Regions from separate parts of the Dactylosporangium sp. NPDC050688 genome, predicted to be linked through region 4. Evidence: riboswitches for the same ligand, from Rfam matches in the RefSeq annotation. Region 4 holds a riboswitch; each other region holds the start of a gene.
What was found. Region 4 has a riboswitch for cyclic di-AMP ahead of AB0H83_RS05450 (NlpC/P60 family protein). Riboswitches for the same ligand answer to the same signal wherever they lie in the genome.
Positions count from the first base shown of each region.

Region 1: linked by a shared signal. The riboswitch ahead of AB0H83_RS40175 (hypothetical protein) and the one ahead of AB0H83_RS05450 (NlpC/P60 family protein) in region 4 are both predicted to bind cyclic di-AMP.
Region 2: linked by a shared signal. The riboswitch ahead of AB0H83_RS06085 (hypothetical protein) and the one ahead of AB0H83_RS05450 (NlpC/P60 family protein) in region 4 are both predicted to bind cyclic di-AMP.
Region 3: linked by a shared signal. The riboswitch ahead of AB0H83_RS49225 (C39 family peptidase) and the one ahead of AB0H83_RS05450 (NlpC/P60 family protein) in region 4 are both predicted to bind cyclic di-AMP.

Region 1 is NZ_JBFAIC010000063.1:12,888-15,078, reverse strand. It holds gene AB0H83_RS40180 (glycoside hydrolase family 19 protein) at 1-700, opposite strand, end outside; cyclic di-AMP (ydaO/yuaA leader) riboswitch at 1,104-1,247, shown strand; gene AB0H83_RS40175 (hypothetical protein) at 1,284-2,191, shown strand, end outside.
Region 2 is NZ_JBFAIC010000004.1:105,993-108,183, reverse strand. It holds gene AB0H83_RS06085 (hypothetical protein) at 52-810, opposite strand; cyclic di-AMP (ydaO/yuaA leader) riboswitch at 940-1,082, opposite strand; gene AB0H83_RS06080 (diguanylate cyclase) at 1,129-2,191, opposite strand, start outside.
Region 3 is NZ_JBFAIC010000112.1:1,746-3,936, reverse strand. It holds gene AB0H83_RS49230 (transglycosylase domain-containing protein) at 1-164, shown strand, start outside; gene AB0H83_RS49225 (C39 family peptidase) at 187-1,062, opposite strand; cyclic di-AMP (ydaO/yuaA leader) riboswitch at 1,239-1,381, opposite strand; gene AB0H83_RS49220 (hypothetical protein) at 1,670-2,191, shown strand, end outside.
Region 4 is NZ_JBFAIC010000003.1:288,963-291,153, reverse strand. It holds gene AB0H83_RS05460 (SNF2-related protein) at 1-203, opposite strand, end outside; gene AB0H83_RS05455 (hypothetical protein) at 218-442, shown strand; cyclic di-AMP (ydaO/yuaA leader) riboswitch at 647-793, shown strand; gene AB0H83_RS05450 (NlpC/P60 family protein) at 801-1,790, shown strand; gene AB0H83_RS05445 (family 10 glycosylhydrolase) at 1,848-2,191, opposite strand, start outside.

The DNA of each region.
Region 1 (2,191 bases), on a different contig from region 4:
CGACGATGTGCACCAGCCCGCCGGTCTCGTGGTTCACGTTCGCGAGGAACGCCGCCGCCTCCTGCTTGCGGGTGGCGTCGCTGCCGGTCTTCGCGAACGCCGGGTACGCGTTCAGTGCCGCGACCAGGCCGTTGTACGTGTAGAACGGGTTCCTGTTCGGGAACATCTGGTTGAACTGCGCCTCGCTGACCACGAACGCCCCGTTCGACGGCGGGTTGGTGGTCGGGTTGTTCGGCGGCGGCGTCGTGCTCCCGCCTCCCCCGTTGCAGGTGTACGGATCCCAGTACCAGGTGCTGATCGTCGGGCTGTACCCCGGGTTGTCGTGCTCGGCGATGTAGTACTTGCCGTCGGTGAACTTCACGATGTCGCCGGTGACGTAGTTGCGCCCCTGCACCCACGCCGGGAAGCTGCACCCGCCGGCGGACCCGGTCTGCGTCGGCGGCTGCGGGGTGCTCCCGCCGCACGCGCCCTGGTCCTGCCAGACCCCGCTGGTCCCGGGCGGCGCCTCGTTCTGCGTCCACCACTTGGCGAGGAAGTTGCGGCCGTTGTGGGACACGGTCGCGCCGCCGGTGTAGACCGCCGACGACTGCCACGCGGCCGCGCAGCTGGCCGCCGACGCGGGCAGCATGTTGAAGACCGCGACGACCCCACCGGCGACTGCGGTCGCGGCGAGCATCGCCAACAGGCGCACTCTGGACACCAGATCACTTCCGTTCACATCGACTGCTGTACGCCCATCCGACCAGGCGGGCCCGGCCGGAGCAGCGAACAACATCGAATAATGAACAACCTTTACGGTTTCCCTAAGCTGCCGTGCCCGGGCGGCGCCGGCACGGGCGGGAGCCGGTTCGATGGTGACGGTGCGCGATCGGCGAGTTGCGGAGAACAACCAGGTCAGGCGGGGTATTACCGCAAACGACCAAATGATTTCGTGATTTGCGTCACGTGTTTTTCTTTCCCCCGACTTAGGCGACCTGCTGAGATGCCACCGTGTCGCGAGGTGGGTCACAGCGGCGGACAAGCCGTGCGCTGCGCGGGCTGATCGCCCTGAGTAGGCTGGCCTTCGGTCTCGTCCGACAGGGCACCGCCCCCCGCGGTGCCGGACGCGACTGCCGCCTAATCGCCGGCTCGACACCGGCGAATCGGGGACCCAACCGTAACTGGGGTGAATCTGCGGGTGACCGCGGTAGGGATCGTTCCGTCCCGAACCCGTCAGCTAACCCGGTCGGCGGCCGACGGAAGGAACAACGAGCCAGATGTCTTCACGACATCCCGGTCGGCGGATGCTCGCCGTCCTGATGACGGCCGCCGTCCTGCTCGGGATGGCCGCCATGCCGGCCGCCGCCGAGCCGGGAGACGACACCGGCGACGAGGGGTCCAACGCGACCCTCGCGCAGGTCCTCGACCAGAGCACCCGTGCCTGGATCGAGGCGAAGGACAAGTACGACGCCTCGATCAAGCACCAGGCCGAGCTGACCGCCAAGCTCGCCACGACCGAGGCCGACCTCGCCCGGGTCACCGAGCAGGTGTCCGCGATCGCCGTCGCGGCGTACCGGACGGGGCCGCTGACCACGTTCATGGCGCTGATGGACTCGGGCAGCCCGACCGGGTTCGCCGAGCGGGCCGGCTCGATCGACGAGATCGCCCACCACAACGACAACCTGCTGCGTGAGCTCAACCAGCTCCAGAGAGACCAGAAGGCGCAGAAGGAGGCCCTCGAGGCTGAGGTCAAGCTCCAGCAGGAGCAGGTCGCGGTGATGGCCGCGAAGAAGAAGGAAGCCGAGAAGGGGCTGGCCCAGGCGGGCGGCCCGAGCAACGGCTTCGTCTCCGCCAACCTGCCCCTCGCCCAGCCCTCGCCGCGCAACGCGAGCGGCGGCTGGTCGTCGGAGTCCTGCAAGATGGATGACCCCACCACCTCGGGCTGCCTCACCCAGCGCACCCTGCACGCGATGCGGCAGGCGCAGGCGGCCGGGTTCAAGCGGTTCGTCTCGTGCTACCGGCCGAGCGGGCCGTACGAGCACCCGAAGGGCCGCGCGTGCGACTTCTCGGTGCAGGCCAAGTCCGGCTTCGGCGGGGTCGCCGCCGGCGAGGACAAGGTCTACGGGGCCAACCTGGCGACCTACTTCGTCAAGAACGCGGACCGGCTCGGCGTCATGTACGTCATCTGGTTCAAGCAGGTGTGGACGCCGGC
Region 2 (2,191 bases), on a different contig from region 4:
ACCGCCGGTCAGCGAAACCGCGGCCGGCCGGCAACAGCGGCGCGGTCCCGGTCAGGTCAGCGCGCCGACCACCTGCTCCGCGCGCGAGGCGTGCTTCTGGTACGCCCCCGGGAACGCCGAACGCTGCACCGCCTGCGCGGCCGCGGTCACGCTCATCCGCTGCCAGCCCTGCACCCGCGACAGTGCGGAGTAGAACAGCATCGCGGCGTGGGACGGGTCCATCAGCTGCGTCACCGTGCCCCAGCCCTGGCTGGCCCGCTGCTGGAAGAGCCCGACCGAGTCGTGGTCGGACCCGACGCCCTGATGCGGCAGCCGCAGCGAGGCCGGCACGGCGGAGCTGGCGACGTTGTACAGGTCGCTCTCCTGCATGGCGGTCGCGACCGCGATCACGAGGGCCCGGTCGGGCATGCCCTGCGCCCTGCCCTGCTTGACGATCAGCGCCGCGTTGTCCATCTGCTGCTGGTCGAGCCCGGCGACCGGCCGCACGACCGGCGGCGCGGGCGGCACCGGCGGCACGGCCGGCGCCGCGGCGGCGAACGGCCCCGGCGACGACGCGTCCGGCGCGGCGGCGGCACCGGACAGAGCGCCCGGGGAAACGCCCGGGGAAACGCCCGGGGAAACGGTCCGGGAGGCGGCCGCGACGGCGCCCGGCTCGGCGTACGCGGAGCCCGCGAACACCGACGTCGGCGAGTCCGCCGGCACGGTGGCCAGCAGCGTGGCGGACAGCACGGCGACCGAGACGGTGCCGGGTCTCCCGCCGAGCACGAGACGGCGATGTCGCGGCTGGAACTGGCGTGGCAACGGCTTCACTACTGAGAAAGTCCTTCGTGGCAGGCAGCACATGGCATGCGGCATCGGCACGGCGCCGGACGGCGGCGTGCTGGAAGGGGGAACCAGTGGTGAGGCGCTACGACGGCGAGCGGGCGGCCATCATCGGCAGACTCCTTCCGGTGCCGCCTACCGGGTTAGCTGACGGGTTCGGGCGGGAAGTTTCGCCCTACCGTGGCTCGGCCACGGATACACCCCAGAGGACGATGTGGGTCCCCGGCTCGCGAAGTCTCGCGACTCGACGGCGCCTGCCCGGCAGCGCCGATGCGGCGCAGGTCGACCGGAGCAGACATCCCGACCCTACTGGGCGGCTTCCGGGCGGGCCAACCGCAGCACCTGCATACCACCCGGAGCACCCGAACGCTCACCGAACGCTGTCACCCGTCTGGTCACCTCGCCGGCATGACGACTGCCCTTGACCAGGTACATCTCGCGGTCCGCGGCCCGCAGCGCGGCCCCCGCGTCCTCCACCGTGTCATCGATCACGGCCACGCCGACGCTGACCCGTACCCGCATGATGTGCCCCTCGTGCGTGACCGGCGCGGAGACCGACCGCTCGAGGCGGTCGACGAGCGCGCCGAGGTCGGCGACGCTCACGTTGCCGGTCAGGACGACGAACTCGTCGCCGCCGAGCCGCGCGACGGTGTCGGTGGGCCGGACCAGCGACTGCAGCCGGTGCGCGACGGCGACGAGGACCGCGTCGCCGGCGTCGTGGCCGAGGGTGTCGTTGACCACCTTGAAGTCGTCGAGATCGCAGAAGAGCAGCGCGCTGAGCACGCCGTCGGTACGGGCGAGCCGGAGCGCGGCGGTGAGGGCCTCGGTGAACGCCTCGCGGTTGACCAGGCCGGTCAGCGGGTCACGGGAGGCCCGGCGGACCAGGTCCGCCTCGGTCGCCTTGCGGCCGGTGATGTCCTGCACCTGCGTGATCGCGAACGCGGGCGAGCCGGCCACGACGGACATGGTGGCGGAGATCCAGATCGTCTCGCCGTCGCCGCGCACACAGCGGACCTCGTGGTCGCGGACGGACCCGATGCCGCCGGCGAAGACCTCCCGGCTGTGGTCGAGGTCGTCGGGGTGGATGACGTCGCCGAAGCGCATCGAGACGAGCACGTCCTCGTCCCGGCCGAGCAGCTCGCACAGGGCCGGGTTGACCCGCACGATCCGGGCCAGGTCGGTGCCCTCCAGGCCGATCATGCACATGCCGGTGCCGGCGCCGTTGAACGCGAGCCGGAACGCGGCCTCGCTGGCCGCCAGGTGCCGGCGCTCCCGGCGCAGCGCCTCGACCAGATTGGCGTTGTTGATCGCGATGCCGGCCTGCGCGGCGAGCATCTCCAGCAGCTCCCGCTGGAACGCGCCGGGCCGC
Region 3 (2,191 bases), on a different contig from region 4:
CGGCCGGCATCGCGGTGAACGCGGACAACCCGAACGACCACGTGGGCAGCGGCATCGCCGGCTCGGTCAACACCGCCGTCGCACAGACCATGGCGGGCGCGCTGCGCGGCCAGCCGGTCCAGGCGTTCCGGCCGCCCAGCCGGGTGCGGGCGCTGGGACGCTGACCGCTGGCCGCTGACCGCCGCGTCAGGCGGAGTATCCGCGCAGGGCGGTCCAGTGCGCGAGCTTGGCCGTCGTCAGCGTGTAGTGCCCGACGCCCAGGGCGTCGGCGGGGTCGGCGATCTTCACCGTCTTGCCGCCGTTGCTGTAGCCCACCACCGCGATGTAGTGGCCGCCCGGGTACGCGTGCGAGCCTCCCTTGTCGTCCACGGCGGAGCCGGTGATGTTGGCGACCACGGCGTAGCCGTTGGCGATCGCGTTGACGATGTCCGCCTGCATCCGGTCGATCTCGGCCTGGGTGGCCGACTGACCGGTGATGTAGTGCGACTTGTAGAAGGAGGACTTCGTGTACGCGTTGAGCGTCCGGGTCGTGTCGTCGGCGGAGTCGGTGCCGTTGACGGTCGTGCGCAGGCTCTGGGCGACCTCGGACTGGGACGGGTACATCGACCGCGCGGTCAGTGCGATCCGGGTCGCCGCCGGGCCGCAGAAGTAGAAGTTCTCCTGCCAGGCGAACCGGTAGGCGAGCTCCTTCGCCGCCGGGGCGGCCGGTGCGGTGGTGCCGGCCGTGGCGGCGGGCGGGGCGGTCGACGTGGCGGCGGGCGGGGCGGGCGTGGACGGCGCCGCACCGGCGGCGGCCTTCGACGGGGCGGCTGCGGCGTCGGGCGCCGCCTGTGTCCGCTGCCGGTCGCGTGCGGCCTGGCCGACGTCGGACCGGGACGAATCCGCGGAGGTCAGCGACTGCGCGTCGGCCAACAGGCCGGGGCCTGAGGCTTGCACGGCCACGCCGACGACCAATGTCACGGCGAGGACCGCCGCGGCGACTGCGATCGGCAGCACGCGGGAGCGCAACGGGACGGGGCTGGGGCTGGGGCTGTGGTGCCTGGGTTTGTACAGGTAGCTCACGGGTACCTCGACAGACATGCTGGATGACGGCTGCTGTTGCCGGTGCCGGACGTGATCCGGGCGGGGGGCTGCCACACCGGCCGGCGGCCGGTGTGGTGAGGTCCGGTGGCTACCGGGCCGGTCCGCGGGTCGAGGTGCCGCGACACGGGTGATGCCGGGTCAATGGCTGCACGGAGTGCTCCTTCCGGTGCCGCCTACCGGGTTAGCTGACGGGTTCGGGCGGGAAGATCGCCCTACCTCGAGGCCCAGGCCCCGCGGATTCACCCCGGTGGTGCTCGGTTCCCCGGCTCGCGTGGACGCGACTCAGCGGATCCGCCGCGGTGTCACCCGAGGTGGGTGACGGCGGGCCGGGCGGATGCGAGGACACTACCGGGCCGCGAAAAACGACACCGGATCCCCCACGCGGCGCGGCTACCGGGCGTGACGACGGCATAGCGAACGGACCGGGTGCAGACTGCGGGCGCACCGGCCGCCTGCCGGTCGGCTGCGTCGTGCCCCGGTGCACCTCGCCGACCGCACCAGGCGCCGTGCGGCCTGCCCAGTGTCCGGGCGGCCGGTTCGCACGCCTGCCACACCCCCTGGTCCGGGTCACCCCTAGGCTCGCCGGATGCTCCCGGGCGCCGACAACGACCAGCAGCTCAGCGGCGCGCAGACGCGCGGTCCCCGCCATCTGCGCCGCTCCCGCCGGGGGCGGCACGCGGCCCGCCTCCGGCTGCACGCGGCCCGCCTCCGGCTGCACGCACCCGTGCCCGCCAGGCTGCGCCGGTACGCCGTGGCCGCCGTCGCGGTCGCGACGATCGCCCTGTCCACGACGCTGTCGTCGTCGGCCGGACCCGGACCCGTCGCCGTGCCGGCGGACAGCGCGGCGTTCGCCGTCGACGCCGGACGCTCGGCGGCCGACGGGCCGGCCTCACGCAGCCGCGCCCGGAAACCCGCCGACGCCACCGGCACCGTCACGCCGCCGGCGGCGAAGGCCGCCCCGACACCGACGAACGCCGCCCCGGCACCGTCCGCCGAACAACCGGCGTCGCCGTCGCCGACCGTCCACGCGCCCGTCGGCGGGCTGACCCAGGCCGAGATGAACAACGCCGTCGCGATCATCGACGTCGCCCGGCAGCTGAACCTGCCG
Region 4 (2,191 bases):
GACATGGTGCCGAGCGCGGCCCACACCTGGGGTTCGCTCGCCCGCTCGTACGCCGCGACGACCTCGGCCCTGGCGGCGCCGACGATCCCGGCGACGGCCTCGGCGTCGCCCTGCACCTCGGCGGCCCTGGCCAGCAGCGCACGCGTCTCCCGGCGCCCCGCGGCCGTCATCCCGCCGCCCGGCGCCGGCGCACCGTGGGGCATCGCGCGGCCATGCCATGACGGTACCGACCCGCCGCCCGCACCGCTCGCCACGCCCGGCACCGCCGAGCTGTCACCAGGCCGTCACCAGGCGGCCGTCACCAGCCGGTCGCGGTGGCGGCGACGGCGCCGCCGCCGAGGAGATCAACGCCGGCCGGCTCACCGCCGAGCGCGCGCCGAAGGTCATCATCGCGACGCTGCTGCCGGCGTTCGCACCCGCCGGGGGCAGCGCTTCGCGGTGAGTCGCCGCCCGGCTGTCGACGCTGGTGCCGAGCTTCCGGGACTGATCAGCCCCGGCCGGACGGGCCAGATCCGTCTTGAGTCTTCGTTAAGAGTGGCTTAGATCGAGGCTCGACGGTGTCCGCGGCGGTTACGTTGGTGCTGGCCTGCCGGACGTCGCCGCCCCGCCGGGGTGGCCCGGGCAGCCACCGCCGAGTCGCCGGCCGGGCGCCCGCACGCCGGGCGTGGGCCGGGGAGCCGGGGAACCAACCGGGGTTTCCCAATGGGGTGAATCCGCGCCGCGGCGCGGTAGGGCACGCCTTCTTCTCGCCCGAATCCGTCAGCTAACCCGGTAGGCGGTCGCGGAAGAAGGACTGTGCCGTGTTCAACGGACGCATGACGCTGCGCACCGCGGTCGTCGCGCTGGCGGTGGCGGCGATGATCGCCCCGGCCTGCGCCGCGCACGCGGACCCGACACCCGAGGAGTTACAGGCCCAGATCGACAAGGGCAACCGGGAGGTCGAGCTGGTCGTCGAGCAGTACAACAAGGTCAACGGCGACCTCGAGGCCACCCAGGCGGCGATCGCGAAGCTGCGGACGGACCTGGTGCCGCTGCAGGCGAGCATGCAGGCCGCCCGGGACGACGCCGACACGGTCGCGGTCAACGCCTACAAGACCGGCGGCAACCTGGGCACCTGGTCGCTGATGCTCGGCGCGCGCTCCACCGACGCGTTCACCGACCGGATCGGCACCCTGCAGCAGATCTCCCGCAGCCAGCAGCGGGACCTGGCCGCGTACGGCACCGCGAAGGACGCCTTCGACGCCGAGCAGCAACGGCTCAACGGCGTCCTCGCCACGCAGAGCCAGCAGAAGATCGAGCTGGAGACCCGCCGCAAGAAGATCGAGGGCGACATCGCCCGGCTCGACGAGCTGCAGCGCAAGGCCGAGGCGGCGGCCGCCGCGGCGAAGGTGAAGCCGAAGACGACCACCACGCCGGCCAACCCGGGCCAGCCGCCGGCGGTCTCCGGCTCGGCGGGCAAGGCCGTCAGCTACGCGTGGGCCCAGCTCGGCAAGAAGTACGTGTGGGGCACCGCCGGCCCGAACACCTTCGACTGCTCGGGGCTGACGATGATGGCCTGGAAGGCCGCCGGGGTGACGCTGCCGCACAACGCCGCCCAGCAGTACCAGAAGGTCCGCCACATCTCCCGCAGCCAGCTCGCCCCGGGCGACCTGGTGTTCTACAACGGCCTCGGGCACGTGGGCATCTACATCGGCAACAACCAGATCATCCACGCCCCGAACAGCCGCACCGTGGTGAAGGTCGCCCCGATCGACATCGACTCGCTGTACGGCTACGGCCGGCCCGGCTGACGGCCGGCCGCCGGTTCCCCGCCACCGTCCAGGGCGGCGGGGAACCGGCGGCGGGACTCAGACCCAGCGGGGCGGGCTCGGCGGGCTCTCGTGCCAGCGGCGGTCCAGGGCGGTGACCACGTACGTGTAGTGCCGGCCGGGTTCCGCGGTCGGGTCGGTGTACATAGTGCCGCGCACCGTCGCCACGAGGTGGGCGGCGTCGGCGAGGTCGCAGGCGCCCGGCACGGTGGTGCCGTCGAGGCGGTACACGCCGTACGAGGTGACCTCGGCGAACGGGCCGGTGCCGGAGGCCGTCGGGTGCCACCGCAGCTGCACGCCGGCGTCGGTGCGCCGGGCGCCGGTGAGCACCGGGAACAGCAGCGGGCGGGCCGGGCCCCAGGCGGGCGGGAACGCGGGCCGGG